Regions from separate parts of the Saccharococcus thermophilus genome, predicted to be linked through region 3. Evidence: riboswitches for the same ligand, from Rfam matches in the RefSeq annotation. Region 3 holds a riboswitch; each other region holds the start of a gene.
The links. A riboswitch is a leader RNA that binds a small molecule or an ion and turns the genes downstream of it on or off. The one in region 3 is predicted to bind cobalamin.
Positions count from the first base shown of each region.

Region 1: another riboswitch for cobalamin. It lies ahead of BDD39_RS14385 (ribonucleoside-diphosphate reductase subunit alpha); the one in region 3 lies ahead of BDD39_RS08645 (ABC transporter substrate-binding protein).
Region 2: another riboswitch for cobalamin. It lies ahead of BDD39_RS05355 ((2Fe-2S) ferredoxin domain-containing protein); the one in region 3 lies ahead of BDD39_RS08645 (ABC transporter substrate-binding protein).

Region 1 is NZ_JAASRS010000001.1:2,777,905-2,783,488, forward strand. Features, by position in the region: gene BDD39_RS14380 (hypothetical protein) at 298-759, shown strand; cobalamin riboswitch at 906-1,103, shown strand; gene BDD39_RS14385 (ribonucleoside-diphosphate reductase subunit alpha) at 1,232-3,517, shown strand; gene BDD39_RS14390 (ribonucleotide-diphosphate reductase subunit beta) at 3,529-4,569, shown strand; gene BDD39_RS14395 (YjbE family putative metal transport protein) at 4,584-5,258, opposite strand.
Region 2 is NZ_JAASRS010000001.1:1,042,950-1,048,533, reverse strand. Features, by position in the region: gene cbiQ (cobalt ECF transporter T component CbiQ) at 16-732, opposite strand; gene BDD39_RS05365 (energy-coupling factor ABC transporter substrate-binding protein) at 729-1,013, opposite strand; gene BDD39_RS05360 (energy-coupling factor ABC transporter permease) at 1,017-1,757, opposite strand; gene BDD39_RS05355 ((2Fe-2S) ferredoxin domain-containing protein) at 1,754-2,152, opposite strand; cobalamin riboswitch at 2,278-2,469, opposite strand; gene rraA (ribonuclease E activity regulator RraA) at 2,529-3,014, opposite strand; tRNA gene BDD39_RS05345 (tRNA-Gln) at 3,116-3,187, opposite strand; partial or broken gene BDD39_RS16735 (IS200/IS605 family transposase) at 3,797-3,892, shown strand; gene BDD39_RS05340 (helix-turn-helix transcriptional regulator) at 3,976-4,437, opposite strand; gene BDD39_RS05335 (DNA topoisomerase III) at 4,634-5,584, opposite strand, start outside.
Region 3 is NZ_JAASRS010000001.1:1,669,446-1,675,029, forward strand. Features, by position in the region: gene BDD39_RS08635 (adenosylcobinamide amidohydrolase) at 1-85, opposite strand, end outside; gene BDD39_RS08640 (FecCD family ABC transporter permease) at 85-1,137, opposite strand; gene BDD39_RS08645 (ABC transporter substrate-binding protein) at 1,103-2,065, opposite strand; cobalamin riboswitch at 2,196-2,409, opposite strand; gene BDD39_RS08650 (PH domain-containing protein) at 2,535-3,149, opposite strand; gene nagE (N-acetylglucosamine-specific PTS transporter subunit IIBC) at 3,636-5,000, opposite strand; gene phnF (phosphonate metabolism transcriptional regulator PhnF) at 5,019-5,584, opposite strand, start outside.

The DNA.
Region 1 (5,584 bases), 1.1 Mb from region 3:
ATTACATTAATATTATATTAATTATTCTGAAAAATTTAAAGAATATTTTTGGATTTACGCTAACCAATAATATAATGGACAAGCATTTCATGCCATAAATCCATATATTTACAAAAAGTAAGAAACATTCGCTTTATTATTATTTAAAAAAAGCATAAAATCACGTTTTTTTGCTAAATAATGTAATTAAAGTAAACATTAAGGGTATGGAAGTTTCGTTTTTGCTTCGTTTTTTTTCGTCGCAATAACAAACAATGCGACATTCGAACAAATTATTTTAGTAAAGGGTTAGAAAACGTGAAAGCAATGGAACGGTTGTTATGGAGCATTGCCCTGCCTGGATTTGGGCAACTTTTAAACAGAAAATATTTTAAAGGCACTTTATTTATCTTTTTGGAGTTTCTTATTAACATGCAATCGCGGTTTAATGAGGCCATCCGGTTAAGTTTTTTAGGGAATACTCATGAGGCCGCCAACATCATTGACTTTCAATGGCTCATGTTTTATCCATGTTTATATTTTTACGCGATGTGGGATGCGTTCAAAGATGCGGGCGGAGGGCAAACCCCTTACTCGTTCCTGCCGTTTGTGTTTTCCGCCTATTTCGTTACCGTCGGCTTGATGCTTTCATCAAGCGTCACATTTTTGGGCATATTTTTCGGTCCTATTTGGCTGCCGATGCTGTTTGTCATTCCCGGGATATGCATCGGGCGGCTGCTTCAAATTTTATTGCTAAAATTCCATCCCCCGCGCCAATGAGAAATGCTTGGACAACGAAACAGCATTTCTCATTTTTCTTTTCGCCGTAAAATCATAGTTGAATTTTCCAGCGTTTTATTATATGCTTATACCAACAATAACAAAATACTATATATTGTGTTTTTTGTTTAACAAGCAACTATATATAGTGAAACCACAAGCAATGGTGTCCGTTCGGACTTAATAGGGAATCTGGTGCGAATCCAGAACTGCCCCCGCAACTGTATGTGCGGACGAAATGGAACATCCACTGTATGCGCAAGCTCGTTTGGGCGCGCGTATGGGAAGGATCCAAAGTAGGAAGAAGCACGAGTCAGGAGACCTGCCTTGCTTGGTTGCGTTTCATGTTCTCCGGGGTGCGAGAAGATGAAACGATGGTGGAAAAGGGCTTCACCTCCCCTTTTTATGCTGTCGTTTCATCCACTCGTTGACCCGAGTGGATTTTTTTATGGACGACAAGGAGGAGAAAACGATGGCGTTGCAAACAAGCAATACGATGATTACGAAAGAAAATGGACAAGCCGAGCCATTTTCCCGCGAGAAACTTATTTCCTTTATCCGCCGCACGACAAGCGATTTTCCGCACTTACGGACAGATGGCTATATCGAACGCATCATCCGTGTGATCGAACATAAAGAGGCCATTTCTGTCGAGCAGTTCTTTCATTATCTCATACTCGAGGGGCTTTCCTATATTAGCGAAACGGAACCGGAATGGACGTTTGTCTGCGCCCGCATTTATTTAAAACAATTATATAAAGAAGCGGCAAAGCAGCGCGGATACGACGAAGCTCAACGTTACGGCAGCCTTTATGATTTAATTGCTGCACTTGTCGAAAAGGGAGTGTATCATCGTTTCCTTTTGGAAAATTATACGAAAGAAGAAATCACGGAACTCGCCAAACTCATCGATCCGGAAAAAGACAAGCTGTTTACCTATATCGGCTTGCGCACACTCGCCGATCGCTACCTTGCTCGCGACTACGAACGCAACTTGTATGAGCTTCCGCAAGAGCGGTTTCTCATCATCGCGATGACGCTAATGGCCAAAGAGCCAAAGCAGCGCCGTTTTGCCCTTATCCAAGAAGCGTACTGGGCGTTAAGCAACTTGTACATGACCGTTGCCACACCGACTTTGGCAAACGCCGGCAAAAGCTGCGGACAACTGTCGAGCTGCTTTGTCGATACGGTCGATGACAGCCTGCAGGGCATTTACGACAGCAATACCGACATCGCCAACCTTTCAAAATCGGGCGGCGGAATCGGCGTCTATCTCGGCAAAATCAGAAGCCGCGGCAGCGACATCAAGGGCTTTAAAGGCGTTTCCTCCGGCGTGATTCCATGGATGAAACAGCTTAATAACACCGCCGTCAGCGTCGATCAATTAGGGCAGCGCAAAGGCGCTATTTCCGTTTATTTAGACGTCTGGCATAAAGACATTTTTGCTTTTTTGGATGCGAAATTAAATAACGGCGATGAACGAATGAGAACGCACGATTTATTTACGGGGGTCTGCATCCCGGATTTATTTATGGAGCAAGTCGAAAAACGCGGCGATTGGTATTTGTTTGACCCGCATGAAGTGCGCAAAGTGATGGGATTTAGCCTTGAGGACTTTTACGATGAAGAAAAAGGGCGCGGCAGCTTCCGCGAAAAATATTGGCAATGCGTTCATGAAGAGCGGCTTTCAAAAGAAAAAGTGCCGGCGATTGAAATAATGAAAAGCATCATGCGCAGCCAATTGGAATCGGGCACACCGTTTATGTTTTACCGCGACGAAGTAAACCGGAAAAACCCGAACGCGCATCTCGGCATGATTTACTGCAGCAACCTTTGCACGGAAATCGCGCAAAATCAAAGCCCGACCGTTGTCGAAAAGCAATATACGAAAGACGGAAAAATTATCATTGAGAAAATCCCCGGCGATTTCGTCGTCTGCAACTTGTCGTCGATTAACCTTGCCCGCGCCGTTACCGACAACGTGCTTGAGCGGCTCATCCCGATTCAAATGCGCATGCTTGATAACGTCATTGACTTAAACAGCATCCCTGTCCTGCAAGCGCAGCTGACGAATCAAAAATACCGCGCCGTCGGACTCGGCACGTTCGGCTGGCACCATTTGCTCGCATTAAAAGGCATGCGCTGGGAATCGGAAGAAGCGGTCGAATATGCCAACAAGCTGTACGAAAAAATCGCCTATTTAGCGATCCAAGCAAGCATGGAATTGGCGAAGGAAAAAGGCAGTTATCCCGCATTTCCAGGCTCCGATTGGCAGACGGGCGCCTATTTTGACAAGCGCGGCTACCGCCGCAACGACAACGTCGACTGGGACACGCTGAAACAACAAGTCGCCAAACACGGCATGCGCAACGGTTACGTCCTGGCGGTCGCGCCAAACGCTTCAACCTCGATTATCGCCGGCAGCACCGCGAGCATCGACCCGATCTTTTTAAAAGTGTACGCGGAAGAAAAGAAAGATTACAAAATTCCGGTCACGGTACCTGATTTAAATGAAAAAACAACATGGTACTATAAATCGGCGTACCATATCGACCAGCATTGGAGCATCAAGCAGAACGCAGCACGCCAACGCCATATCGACCAGGCGATTTCATTCAACTTTTATGTCATGAACACGATTAAAGCGAAAGAACTGTTAGACCTTCATCTCACCGCCTGGAAGTCGGGACTAAAAACAACGTATTACGTCCGTTCCACTTCCAGCGCGATCGATGAATGCGAATCCTGCGCAAGTTAAGGGGGAAAAACATGGTACATGCATTAACAAAAAGAGTCATCATGGATCCGGAAGCACCCAACCGCTCAACGCGAATCATTAACGGCAAAAGCTCAAACGTCTTAAATTGGGATGATATCGCATATCCTTGGGCTTACGCCAAATATAAACGGATGCTGGCAAACTTTTGGACGCCGTTTGAAATCAATATGTCGCAAGATGTCAAGCAATTTCCATTGCTATCCGAGCGCGAACAAGACGCGTTTTTGAAAATTATCGGCCTGCTCGCCCTGCTTGACAGCATTCAAACGGACTACGCCGGCAGAGTCGCCGATTATATTACCGATTCAAGCATTAACGCGCTCATGATCATGCTTGCCCAGCAAGAAGTTATTCATAACCATTCGTATTCTTACGTGCTTTCGAGCCTTGTGCCGAAAAGCAAACAGGACGAAGTATTTGAATTTTGGCGGAACGAGCCGATTTTGCGCAAACGAAACGATTTTGTCACAAACGGCTACAAATCGTTTGCCGAAAATCCGAACGTGGAAAACTTGTTAAAATCGATTGTCTATGACGTGATTTTAGAAGGATTGTTTTTCTACTCCGGCTTTGCTTTCTTTTACAATTTGGCGCGCAATCAAAAAATGGTCGCGACAAGCACGATGATTAATTATATCAATCGGGACGAGCATATTCATGTCGACCTGTTCGCCAAAATTTTTAAAGAAGTGCTGAACGAATACCCGGAATACAATACACCGGAACTTGCCCAATTTGTGCGAGAAACGTTCATCAAAGCAGCGGATCTGGAAATCGAATGGGCCAATCATATCATCGGCAACGATATTGATGGCATTGATATGCATGATTTGAGCGCCTACATCAAGTTTTACGCTAACGTCCGCGCCCATCAGCTTGGCTTTAACCGTCCGTTTGACGGCTATCGAACAAATCCATTGCGCTGGATTAAAGCGTATGAAGAAGTCGACCTCGGAAAATCGGATTTCTTTGAACAAAAATCACGGCAATATACAAAAGTGAATATCGATAACGGATTTGATGAGTTATAAGCAAATGCCGCCAATCATCCGTTGGCGGCTTTTGTTTCTAATTTGTTTTCACTCTTCTTCTTTTTTAACGTGCCAGCGGCAATCACCCCAGCGATAACAAGAACTTCAAATCCGTATTTTACAACCGGATTGGCAAAGTACTGATCTAAAAACGGTTCCTCCACAATCATTTTCGAGGCCGTCCATGCAAGCACTCCCGCTCCGATGGTAATCATTATTGGGAAACGCTCGATCCATTTCAAAGTTAACGTACTTCCCCATACCATAATAGGCACGGAAATTAATAATCCTAATATAACTAATAAGAAGCTTCCGTGCGCGGCTCCTGCTACCGCCAGCACGTTATCCAATCCCATTAACGCATCGGCGATAATAACGGTGCGAATCGCTTCCCATAAGCTGCCCCCCGCTTCGACGTCATGGCTTTTTTCCTCAACAAGCAGCTTATAGGCAATCCAGACAAGCAAAATCCCGCCGACTAATAGCAGTCCCGGAACGTTTAATAACCAGACGACAAACAATGTCGCCAGCGCGCGGATCACCACCGCGCCCACCGTTCCCCAAATGACTGCTTTTTTCTGTTGATGCTTCGGCAAATTTCGCGCCGCCAAGCCAATGACGATCGCATTGTCGCCCGCTAGTATAAGATCAATAATAACAATCGATAAAAGCGCTGTTAAAAATTCCACCTATCATTCCTCCCTTTCTCCGCGAAAATAAAAAGACCTTTACCGATTTGGTAAAGGCCCTTTCATAAAAACAGACCTTTACCAACATTGGTAAAGGTCTCGCTAACAACGTTGCCGTTGCCAACAAAGCCGAGGGCGTTGCCCTGAACTGACGACTTTGCTGTTAAAGCTACTCCCCTTTAACAGAGAAAATATATATTTTGCTTTACAGCTTAATGATATTCAATCTTTATATATATTGTCAACCAAAATTGTTATGAACATGTACAACAATAGCCGTTATTGCGAAACATCTCTCCTACCGATAGAAAAAATGATATAATTCA
Region 2 (5,584 bases), 630 kb from region 3:
TCTGCTGCCCTCCTATCATCCAAGCCATAGAAGCAAACTTATGCCGATTGCCGCTTCCCACAGATAACGTTTATTTTTTTCGTTGTATGTTTCCATATGAACATAGACAATTTCATCGGAAACTCCTCGCGCCCATAAAGCAAGGCGCAACGCTTCATAGGAATGCCATATTTTCTGAAAAAGCTGGAACACCAACATCCCGCCATGCCGCCAATGGTTTCCCCCATTTCTCGCTTTCATTGCTACGTATAGCTCTTCCGCTACTTTCTCGAAAACAAATACAAACCGATACGTAAAAAATAACAACTCAATGATGATGGATGGTACTTTCATTCGCTTGAGCACATACAACATCTCTGGAAACGGAGTAGTCACTAGTAGGAAAAATAAACAAGACCAAGCTGCGACCGAACGAGATAGTAAAGACATCACAGTGGGAATGTGCGAACGATCAATAGAAACATGAAAAGAATTATCAATGGAAACGAGCAAAGCTGGAAAACTCATCACTAGAAACAATGACACGACTCCGAGGGCTTTGGCGTATACTGTCCACGAAACACGAGCATACCCGATAATCCACGCGGCAAGCCAAATCGTCATCATTACTTGCATTTTCCAACTACCTATCATGGCCATTATTAATAATATGAACGCAAATATCACTTTTTGTTCGGGACGTATTGTTCGCAGGCGGTTGTTGTAAGCGATTGTGTCAAACTGCCGGATCATTTTGATTCCTCTCTTCGGTTCTCCCGACCTTTATAGACGCCGATAATATAGCCAATAATACCGGCGCCGACCGCCGCTTGCACAGAAAACAGCAACGTTTGCACCTCTCCGCCTGGCGGCTCAAATATTGATTGCGCCCAAGGCTTATAATGAGGAGCAATCACCTGAATCGTTTTTTTCGCTCGGTCATCCGTGCCGCCAAAATTAGAGTGATGAATGAACAATAACGGCGTCGCTGCTAATAAAACAGCAAAAACGAGGAGAAAAAGACTTCTCTTCATTATCTACACTCCTCTCTCTAATTGACTTAGTTCCCGGCTGCTGTAAGTGGATAAGAAATTCCAAACGACGACCGTAAGCAACCCTTCTGTAATCGCCAATGGTATTTGCGTGACAGCGAAAATGCCGGCAAATTTGACAAACGAAGCGAAAACTCCGCCTGTCGCGTCCGGAAACGCCAACGCTAATTGCAAGGAGGTGACAACATATGTGGCTAAATCAGAGAAAAATGCAGCGAAAAAGATGGTCCAACGTCGCGGTATATTCCACTTTTTCCCTAAACAATAAATGCCGTACCCTACGATCGGACCGACGACTGCCATGGACATGGCATTCGCCCCTAATGTCGTCAATCCGCCATGTGCCAGCAATAACGCTTGAAACAGCAATACGATGCTTCCCATCACCACCATCGCCCATGGACCAAACAGCACCGCACCGAGACCGACCCCCGTTGGATGTGAGCTGCTTCCAGTAACGGATGGAATTTTTAAGGCGGACAGTACAAACGTAAATGCCCCCGACAGCGCAATGAGCAGCTTTAGTTCCGGATGCTCACGTGTAATCCGAATTAGTGAACGCATACCGATGATAAAAAACGGCAAAAACACTAGCCACCAAAAAATCACCCATCTGACAGGCAAAAATCCTTCCATAATATGCATCGCAAATGCCGATGAACTTTCAGAGAAAGTAAAATAGACAACTAATCCGAAAAGGAAAAGGGCAGCTCTCCATTTTTTCATACTTTCGTTCCTCCCATTGCTTTAGATAATTTCGAGATTCCTAGAGGGGCGTTTGATTGTTTTAACATCATCAATCCTTGCGTCCCTTCATAATGGTACGTTATCGTTTCTTCCAGCCATTCCCCATCTCGTAAATGCCTTCGTACAATCTCCCTTGCTTTTTTCGGCGTCACACCGTTGTACCATACGCCTTCAGGGTAAACGATGACTACACACGCGTCTTGGCAACGACCATTGCAGCGAGTCCGCGTCGTATGTACAATGCCATCTAACTCCAACAGTGCGATTTCTTCACGGATGGCAAGCGTTACTTCCTCTCCCTCTTTACGCATACAGCTGCCTCCGTTGCAAATCAGCACATGATGTTTCATTCCGATTAAATTCCATGTTGTCATGTTGAGTCTCTCCTTTTTTGCAAAATAAAAAGCACCTCTATACGCAGAGGTGCAGAAAAATGCATACAAATATAGCCAAAAAAGTATACTATTCTCCCGCACGTCTACCTATAATCCCGTAGGTATCCGTCCGAACAAATAAGGCAGGTCTCCTGACTTAGGATCATCGCTTTGTTGCGCCTTCCCGAAGTTTCCTTCAGTGACATGATGCAACAAAGCTCCCCATCACAGTGGCGGGTACCGTGACGGATTTTCACCGTACTTCCCTTTTAAGCCAATTCTCTAATGAGAAAGGCACCTTATTTGTTTGGCATATAATGTCGATTTTTCATGGAACATTCCTGTTATTAATAGTAGTACAAATTTTCAAATATCGTCAACTACTTTTTTTCAATAAGTCCGTTTTCGCCAATACAATCCCGTCTTGATCAGCGTACACATAAGCACCTGGCTCCCAACGAACGCCGCCAAATTCAAGCGCGACATCCCGTTTTCCTTTCCCTTCTTTTTTGCTTTTCACCGGGCATGTACCGATAGCCATGACGCCAAGCGGCATGTTAGCGATTTCCGCAGAATCGCGAATGCATCCGTGAATAATCACCCCGGCAAGCCCGCGCTCGCAAGCGATCTGGGCAAGACGGTCTCCAAGTAACGCGCAATTGCGCGAACCTTTTCCGTCAACGACCAATACGGTGCCTGCCGGAACAGTTTCGAGCGCCTCGCGGACGAGTACGTTATCCTCGAACACCTCAACGGTCGCAATCGGTCCGGAAAATTCTTTTTTGCCGCCGTATGATTGGAGCGGCAATTGGCAAACTTGCAGTTCACTTAAAAATTCATCGCATAAATCAGCTGTTTTCATCACAATTCCCTCCTTGCTACGTCTTATATTTGACATATTTGTCGAAACTCCTTCTTTTTCCACAAAAAAACAGACAAGCGACATTGCTTGTCTGCTAGAGACTGGGCTAGCTGGATTCGAACCAGCGCATCACGGAGTCAAAGTCCGTTGCCTTACCGCTTGGCTATAGCCCAACGATATAAATACGCTAAAATGCCGTAAAAGTCTGTAGTTTTATGTATCAAATACGAGCACGTAACGATCTACCTAGCACTATCATGAATAGCTGATTACCTATTTATGATCTTTCGACCATAAATAAGCAGTTCACCACCCATGATAATGGTTCGTTCAACCGTATAAAATACCTATACACCCATATACAACCTCTCGGCTGTATATGACCGTTAACTTAATTGAGTCGTTTACTCAACAAAGTCTGCGGCACTTTATACGATCTTCGCTCGACCCTATACGATAAATTGGGACCTTATTGCAATAATATCTTTGCTAGAGATACGACTGCAATAAAGCCTTTCTCTACCGTATAGAATCTTCCCTCCGACTGCACACAAACCATCATGACCTGTATACAATCTTTGGCCGACCTATATACACCCGAAAGAGCATATATAAATCTGGGCTCAACCGTTACGTACCCGTTACCTATATCATGAGCAAATTCATTCAAATATATACGTAAGTAAAATTTAATATAGCTGTAAAAAATTATTTAATTCAACCGGTTGAAATGGGAGTAATTAAACTGCCTTCCTACCGATTTTCCATCTGGCATCATGGCCAAAGTGAAAGGAATGACTTCTCGGATTTTAAGGAAATAATTCCCCCATCTTGCTCATTTGCCTAGTCTATGGACACGTTCATTCTTTGTTAGCACCGAAGAAAACGAAGCAAAACCATCAAACGATATGTGGAAGAACAAAAAAACAAGATAGCGGGCAAGGCATCCATATCAATAGAGCTACATTTTTGCCGCCCGCGCCAATTCCTCGAGCCGCCTTAGCGCCTCCTCTTTGTCAAAAGAACTGTACCAACGGTCATCATATATATCTAAAATGCGGTAATGCTTGCTGATGAGATTTTGCTGGAGGCGAAACGGCCCCATGCGTTTAATCTCTTTCCACCATACTTTTCCGCCGAACGTTTTTCCTTTCGGCGCATCAATTTCTTCATGGGCGATCGTTTCAATCACTTCAAGCGGGCTATCGCCAAGCACCGATTCGATAATTTCGCTATCACGGAATAGTGCGCATAGCGCGACGACTTGCGTCCAGTTCGCCTGCGTCCGCCCTTTTTCAATTTGCACGAGCGTTTTTTTCGAAATCCCTAACACTTCTGCCATCTTATCTTGCGTATACCCTTTTTCGACGCGAATTAACTTCATTTTACTGGAGAGAAGATCGATTACTTCTTGTTTATCCATTGTTCTCCCTTCTTTTGTTTACATAATATAATTAATGTTACTTTATAATTTTTCCTTACAAGGGTAATATTACAATTTTTGGCTCTATTCGTAAATATCCTAATTGCCATCTTCTAGTTTTATCGATTATAATGGCAAAAAATACGAAGGGAGAAACAAAATTGCTACAAATCGTACAATACAATGAGGAAGGAGATTATTTTTTCGGAAACGAAAACGTTATTTTTTTCTCCTTTTCATCCCACACTAACACCGCATCAAACGTTTTCTCCCCTTTTTTAAACCCTTTAATGATGTTCGTTTTGCCGTGCTCGAGCAGTTTTCTCACATTCGCTTGCGAAATCGTTTTGCCGAGAATTTTTTTCGAAATCGTAAACGAGCATTTCGTTTTGGCATAATTGGCGCAGCCGTAAAATGTCCCTTTGTCAATGACCGTTCCGCCGCACAGCTTGCAGGTGCCGACCGGTTTTCCTAACGTCGCTTTCGATGTGGTGCGTTGAATCGATGCTGTATCGAGTCCGGCAAAGTTCCAGCTCTGCGACGCGGCAAGCGCATCTTCAACGATTTTTGCCGATAATCTTTTTACTTGCTCCATAAAATGAGCCGCTGAAGCTCTTCCTTCACCAATCTCGCTTAAGCGCTGTTCCCACTTCGCCGTCATTTCCGGAGAAGCCAAAATTTTATCGCCAATCGCTTCGATGAGCACTTTTGCTTTGTCGGTCGCATATACTTGATTTTTCTTTACTTCGATATAATTTCGCTCTTTTAGCGTCGTAATGATGGCCGCGCGCGTCGCTTCCGTGCCGAGGCCCTCCGTTTTGGCGAGCACTTTTTCCAATTCTTCGTTATCTAAAAATTTCCCCGCCGTTTTCATCAGCGTAATCAATTGCCCTTCCGTATACCGTTTTGGCGGCTGAGTCTTTCCTTCTTTGACTCGGACATCGAGCACATCGCCGCTTTCTCCTTGCCGAAGCGCCGGAAGGATCGCTTCCTCGTCCTCTTCACGCGGCGCAATCACTTTCCGCCATCCTTCCTGAATTTGCTGCTTACCTTTTGAAATAAAGCGGGCGCGCCCATCAACAAGCGTCGTGACGGTCGTGTAGTCAAACACCGCCGCTTCATAATGCGCGGCAATGAGACGGCGCAC
Region 3 (5,584 bases):
CTTTTTCTACCGTAAAGGTGATATCATGAAGCACTTGTTTGCGCTGATAGCGGTAAGACACGTTGTTTACTTCGAGCACATCGATCACATCTTTCTTTTCATTCTTCGGAAAAACAATAACGCAAACAGCGGGGCGCCAATCAAAGAAGTAATGACGCCAATCGGCAATTCGCGCGGCGAAATGATCGTGCGCGCCAGCAAATCAGTAAGGACGAGAAAGGCCCCTCCGTATAGCAAAGACAGCGGCAGCAACAAGCGGTGGTTCGGACCGCAGACAAGGCGGACCATATGGGGAACGACAAGCCCGACAAATCCAATCGTCCCAGACACCGATACGGCCGCCCCTGTCAATAACGAGGCTCCTGTTAAAATCATGATTTTGCGGCGCATCACGTTCACCCCGACATGAAGTGCCGCCGCTTCGCCAAAGGCGAACGCATTAAGCTCGCGCGCATTCAGAAGAAGCAAGACGACGCCGAACAAAAAAAACGGAAGGAGAAGCATCGTATATTTCCAGCCCCGCATCGCGACGCTTCCCATCAGCCAGTCAATAATTTGCCGCAATTCTTCCCCGGTCAGCGCAATCATCAAAGAAATAAGGGCGCTGAAAAACGCGCCAAAGATAATCCCGGCCAAAATGATCGTCTCCACCGACATTTGTCGCTCCACTGCCCTTGTAAATAAAAGCACAAGCGCGAGCGTCGCCAGACCGAATAAAATGCTGACAATCGGCAAAGTAAACGTGCCAAAGAGCGGCAGTTGAATACCGAAAAAAATAACGATCACCGCACCGACGGAAGCGCCGGATGACACGCCGAGCGTATACGGATCGGCAAGCGCATTTTTTAACAGCCCTTGAAACGCCGCGCCCGCAACCGCTAGCGACGCGCCGACAAGAAATGCGAGCACCACACGCGGAAGGCGGATCGCCATCACGATCTGCACGAGATCATCGGGAACATCGCCGGGCAGCGGCAACCCAAACCAGGCCGAAAAAAGGATCTTGATAATAGTAGAAAAGGGAATCGATAACGAACCTATCGATATCCCTAATAAAAGCGAGACCGCCGCAATCGTTACAGCAATGATATACATCGATGCATTACTTAAAGATTTTCGGGTAAATGACTTTTGCAAGTTCCTCTACTCCTTCAACGAGACGCGGGCCCGGACGGCTGACTAAATCGGTATTGACATCATATACCCGCTTGTTTTTTACCGCTGGAACATCTTTCCACGCTGCGCGCCCTAACACCTGTTTCGCTCCGCCGTAGGTAGTAATAATCACATCCGGCTTGTATGCCACCGCTTTTTCCTCCGTCACCATCGGCCATCCTTCCAGGCCGCCGGCGACGTTTTTCGCCGAAATGGTCTGAAGCATCTCATCCATAAACGTTCCTTTTCCGGCCGTATAAATTTGCGGCGGAGGCGATACTTCCACCCATACTTTCACTTGTTCTTCCGGCTTAATTTGTTTAGCCTTCTCTTTTATTTCTTCGAGTTTCGTTTTCATATTGTTGATAATTTCTTGCGCTTTATCGGCGGTTCCGGTTGCCTTACCAACCAATTCGATCGAATGGTATACATCAGCAAACGATTTCGCGTCATTGACCACAAGCACCGTAATGCCCGCATCTTTTAATTGCTGAATTCCATCTTTCGAGCTATGTACGCTAGACGCATGGGCAAGTACTAAATCCGGCTTCAACGAAATAACTTTTTCTACATTAAACTCCATGCCGCCGATTTTTGCTTTCTTTTTCACATCCTCCGGATAGTTGTCAAAATCGCTGACGCCAACGATTTTGTCGCCTAATCCTAACGCATAGGCAATTTCCGTGTTGCTTGGGATTAAGGAAACGATTTTTTGCGGTCTGGACTTAATCGTCACTTCTTCCCCTAATCCATCTTTCACCGTTACCGGAAACGCGGCTTGCGTTTGTTCCGTTTTTGTTGCTTCTTTTTTCGCAGGCGCTTTGCTTTCGTTTGCCCCATTGCATCCGAACAATAGGCCGAATGTGAGGACGACGACAAGCAGCGCGATGTACTGTTTCCACTTTCTCATTGCTGTTCCCCCTTTTTACAATAGAAATAAAAAAACTCATTCCAAATTGGAATGAGTAAGAAACGGCAATATGTATGCACAAAGGCAGCCACCGTTGCCGCTTCCTACTCTCACCCCCCGAAGATTAGGAAACGCACAAGCAGGCAAGGCAGGTCTACTGACTCATGCTTCATCCTACTCTGAACCTTCCCATACGGCAAACGGCGCTTGCCATCGTACCGTACAGTGGCGATTTCATTTCGTCCGCATTTACAGTTGCGGGGACAGTTCTGGACTTTCACCAGATTCCCTATTAAGCCGTGCGGAGCGAATCGCTCCATTGGCACCTTGCTGCGAATGTATGAAATTGTCGAACAATTGACAGTTATAATATTAAAGGATTAGAAAAACTTTGGCAATAAAAAAATGAAAGTTTCATTGATTTTAAGGTATATAAAAATCCCCCGATAGCGGGAGACAAAGGAACAGCTCAATTGTTAATATAGCGTTCAAACACAAAGCCGAAGTCTTTTACCGTATATTTTGTTTTCGCGTCAACAAGCCATTGAAACGCGAGTTCGTTCACCGCCTTGAAATCGGCAAAGAAATTATTGGTGTCACTTTTCACGCGCCCGAATACGTTCGCGGTCAATTCCAAACTTTTATGCGCGTACTCCAGCTTCGTTTCGTTTTCATGGCAAAGCTCGGCGATGGCGAGCAGCGATTTATATAAATCTTTCAGCTCTTCTAAATGCTTTTTATGGACGTCAATCGAATAGTCATGGGCGCCGATTTTAAACTTAATCTCCACGTCTAAATCGACCGTGCCCGCTGTCTCGAGCGACACGTCGGAAATCGGATGTTTGTAATAATCATAGCGGCGCAATACGCGCTTTTTGCTGGTCGCGCTCGTGCCATCCAAATGAATCAGCGCTTTATTGGTAAAGCAATACTCATCCGACTTCGATTTAATTAAGAAATAAATCTTTTCCCCATCTTCATGCATTACGTAATCATCGGCATCAGCTTTATCGTAGTTTTCCGGCTTAATGACCGAGCCGATATCGCTTAATCCAAGCACATCGGCGGCGACTTTTCCGAACATCGCATAACTCCTCTCATTTTTCATGATTATTTTTTTGCGAGAAACAAACCTCGCAAATGATTGTCCCTTCTTGCCTAAGGAAAGCCTGTATTTCTACCATTCCTCTGTACGACGGGTACCTCATGCGCACATAGATCGGCTCATTTTTTTCAATCGGCTTCCCGCAGACGGAACAAGTTGGGGGCCGGGAAAACATATGATTTTCTCCTTTCTATCTCCTTTCTATAAAGATATACGTAACCAAGGAATGACAAGTTTCATTTATGGCATAAAAATGTCGCTCATTTTATCGCAGCGGCGATCTCGCCATGCGAATCCGTTTTGCCTCCTGTAATGATTCTTGTGTCGCCATTCTTCCTTTTGACAGCGAAGTGAAGTCTAGCAACCGTTTCATTAGTGAATTCCCCCCTTGATCTACCATATATATAGAATAAAAGTTCCAGCTCTTCTCTGCGAACGAAAAGAGCTGGAACACTTTTCTCTTGGTTATAGCTTTCTCAGCTCGTTGGCGACAAACTCGACATCCGTGCCGACAACGACCTGCACATCCGTTTGATTGAGGCGGATGACTCCTTTTGCCCCTAAACGTTTCAGCTCCTCCTCATTGACTTTGGATATGTCATTCACTTTTAAACGCAGGCGGGTCACACAGTTGTCGATCTGGATGAGGTTATCTTTACCTCCCAGCGCTTCCATATACTTCACCGCAACATCATTATAGCTGCCGCCTGTTTTCGCTGCGCCGCTTTCCGTAAACTCTCCTGCGATTTCTTCACGGCCCGGCGTTTTTAAATCTAATTTGACAATCAAGAAATAGAACACAACGAAATAAATGATGGCATAAATAATTCCTTGCACGATTAATAGATACGGTTTTTTCGCAATTCCATAGTTTAAGAAAAAGTCAATCGCACCGGCCGAAAACGTAAACCCGTGGTGGACGCCGAGCGCTGTTGCGATCGCCAACGAAAGGCCCGTTAATACAGCGTGAACGACATAAAGCAATGGCGATAAAAACATAAACAAAAACTCAATCGGTTCGGTAATTCCCGTTAAAAACGAGGTCAGCGCCACGCCAAGAAGCGCCCCTGCCACTTCTTTCCGCCGCTCTTTTTTCGCAGCCGCAATCATCGCAATAGCCGCGGCTGGAAGGCCAAACATCATAATCGGGAAAAATCCCGCCATGAAAATGCCGGCATTCGGGTCCCCGGCAAAAAAGCGGCTTAAGTCCCCTGTTTTGCCGTTATACTCGCCAAAAACAAACCAGACAAAGTTGTTCAGTACATGGTGCAACCCAAGCGGAATTAACAAGCGGTTTAACAAACCAAAAATACCAGCTCCAATCGCCCCGGCACCGACAATCCATTTGCCGATTGCGTTAATCATATCTTGGATCGGCGGCCATACATATCCAAAGATAAGTGCCAATATAAGCATGACAAACGAGGTCACAATCGGGACAAACCGTCTGCCTCCGAAAAATCCAAGCCAATCCGGCAGTTTGATATTATGATAGCGGTTATACAGCAACCCAGCAATGACACCCGAAATGATTCCGCCTAGCACGGACATATTAATATGTTTATCAATGGCAGTGGCCCCTTGGGTTAACACATAGTAGCCAATCGCCCCGGCCAGCGCCGCCGCGCCGTTTCCATCTTTCGCGAACCCGACGGCAACCCCAATCGCAAAAATGAGAGGCAAGTTCGCAAAAACAGCATTCCCCGTCGCGGCGATAAATGGAATATTGAATAAATCTGGCTGTCCTAAACGAAGCAATAACCCCGCTGCCGGCAGGACGGCAATCGGCAACATTAACGCTTTTCCGAGCCTCTGTAAAAATCCTAACATTAAAATTCCCCCTCTTTATTATTTGGAGCGTTCCATCTCAATCGTGAATTTGTAGCGGTCACCACGGTAAACCGATTTGACGATTTCTAACGGTCGGCCGTCATTTAAATAACTGCGCCGCTGCATCACTAGCACCGGAGCGCCTTCTTTGATTTGCAGCAGCTCGGACTCCATTTTGCGGGCGACGGACGCTTCGATGACTTGAATGCCGGACTGAATCGACAATCCTAATTCATTTTCAATAAATTCATAAACAGAACCGCTTACCACTTCGCGGGTTAAATCAGGAACAAGCGCGCATGGAATGTATAATGTTTCGAGCGCCATCGGCAGCCCATCGGCAAGGCGGACGCGGCGAATTTCATAAAGATCCGCCCCTTTGCGGACGTCGAGCAGCTGCGCTAGCGACGGGCTGGCAGGAACGATATGGAAATCTAGCAAGGTTGTTCCCGGTTCCATGCCGCGCACGCGCATATCTTCGGAAAAGCTCGTCAATCCTTTCAGCGGCTGTTCGATTTTCATCGCGGCGACGAACGTGCCTTTGCCCCGCTTTCTGACTAAATATCCGTCATTGACTAAGTTAT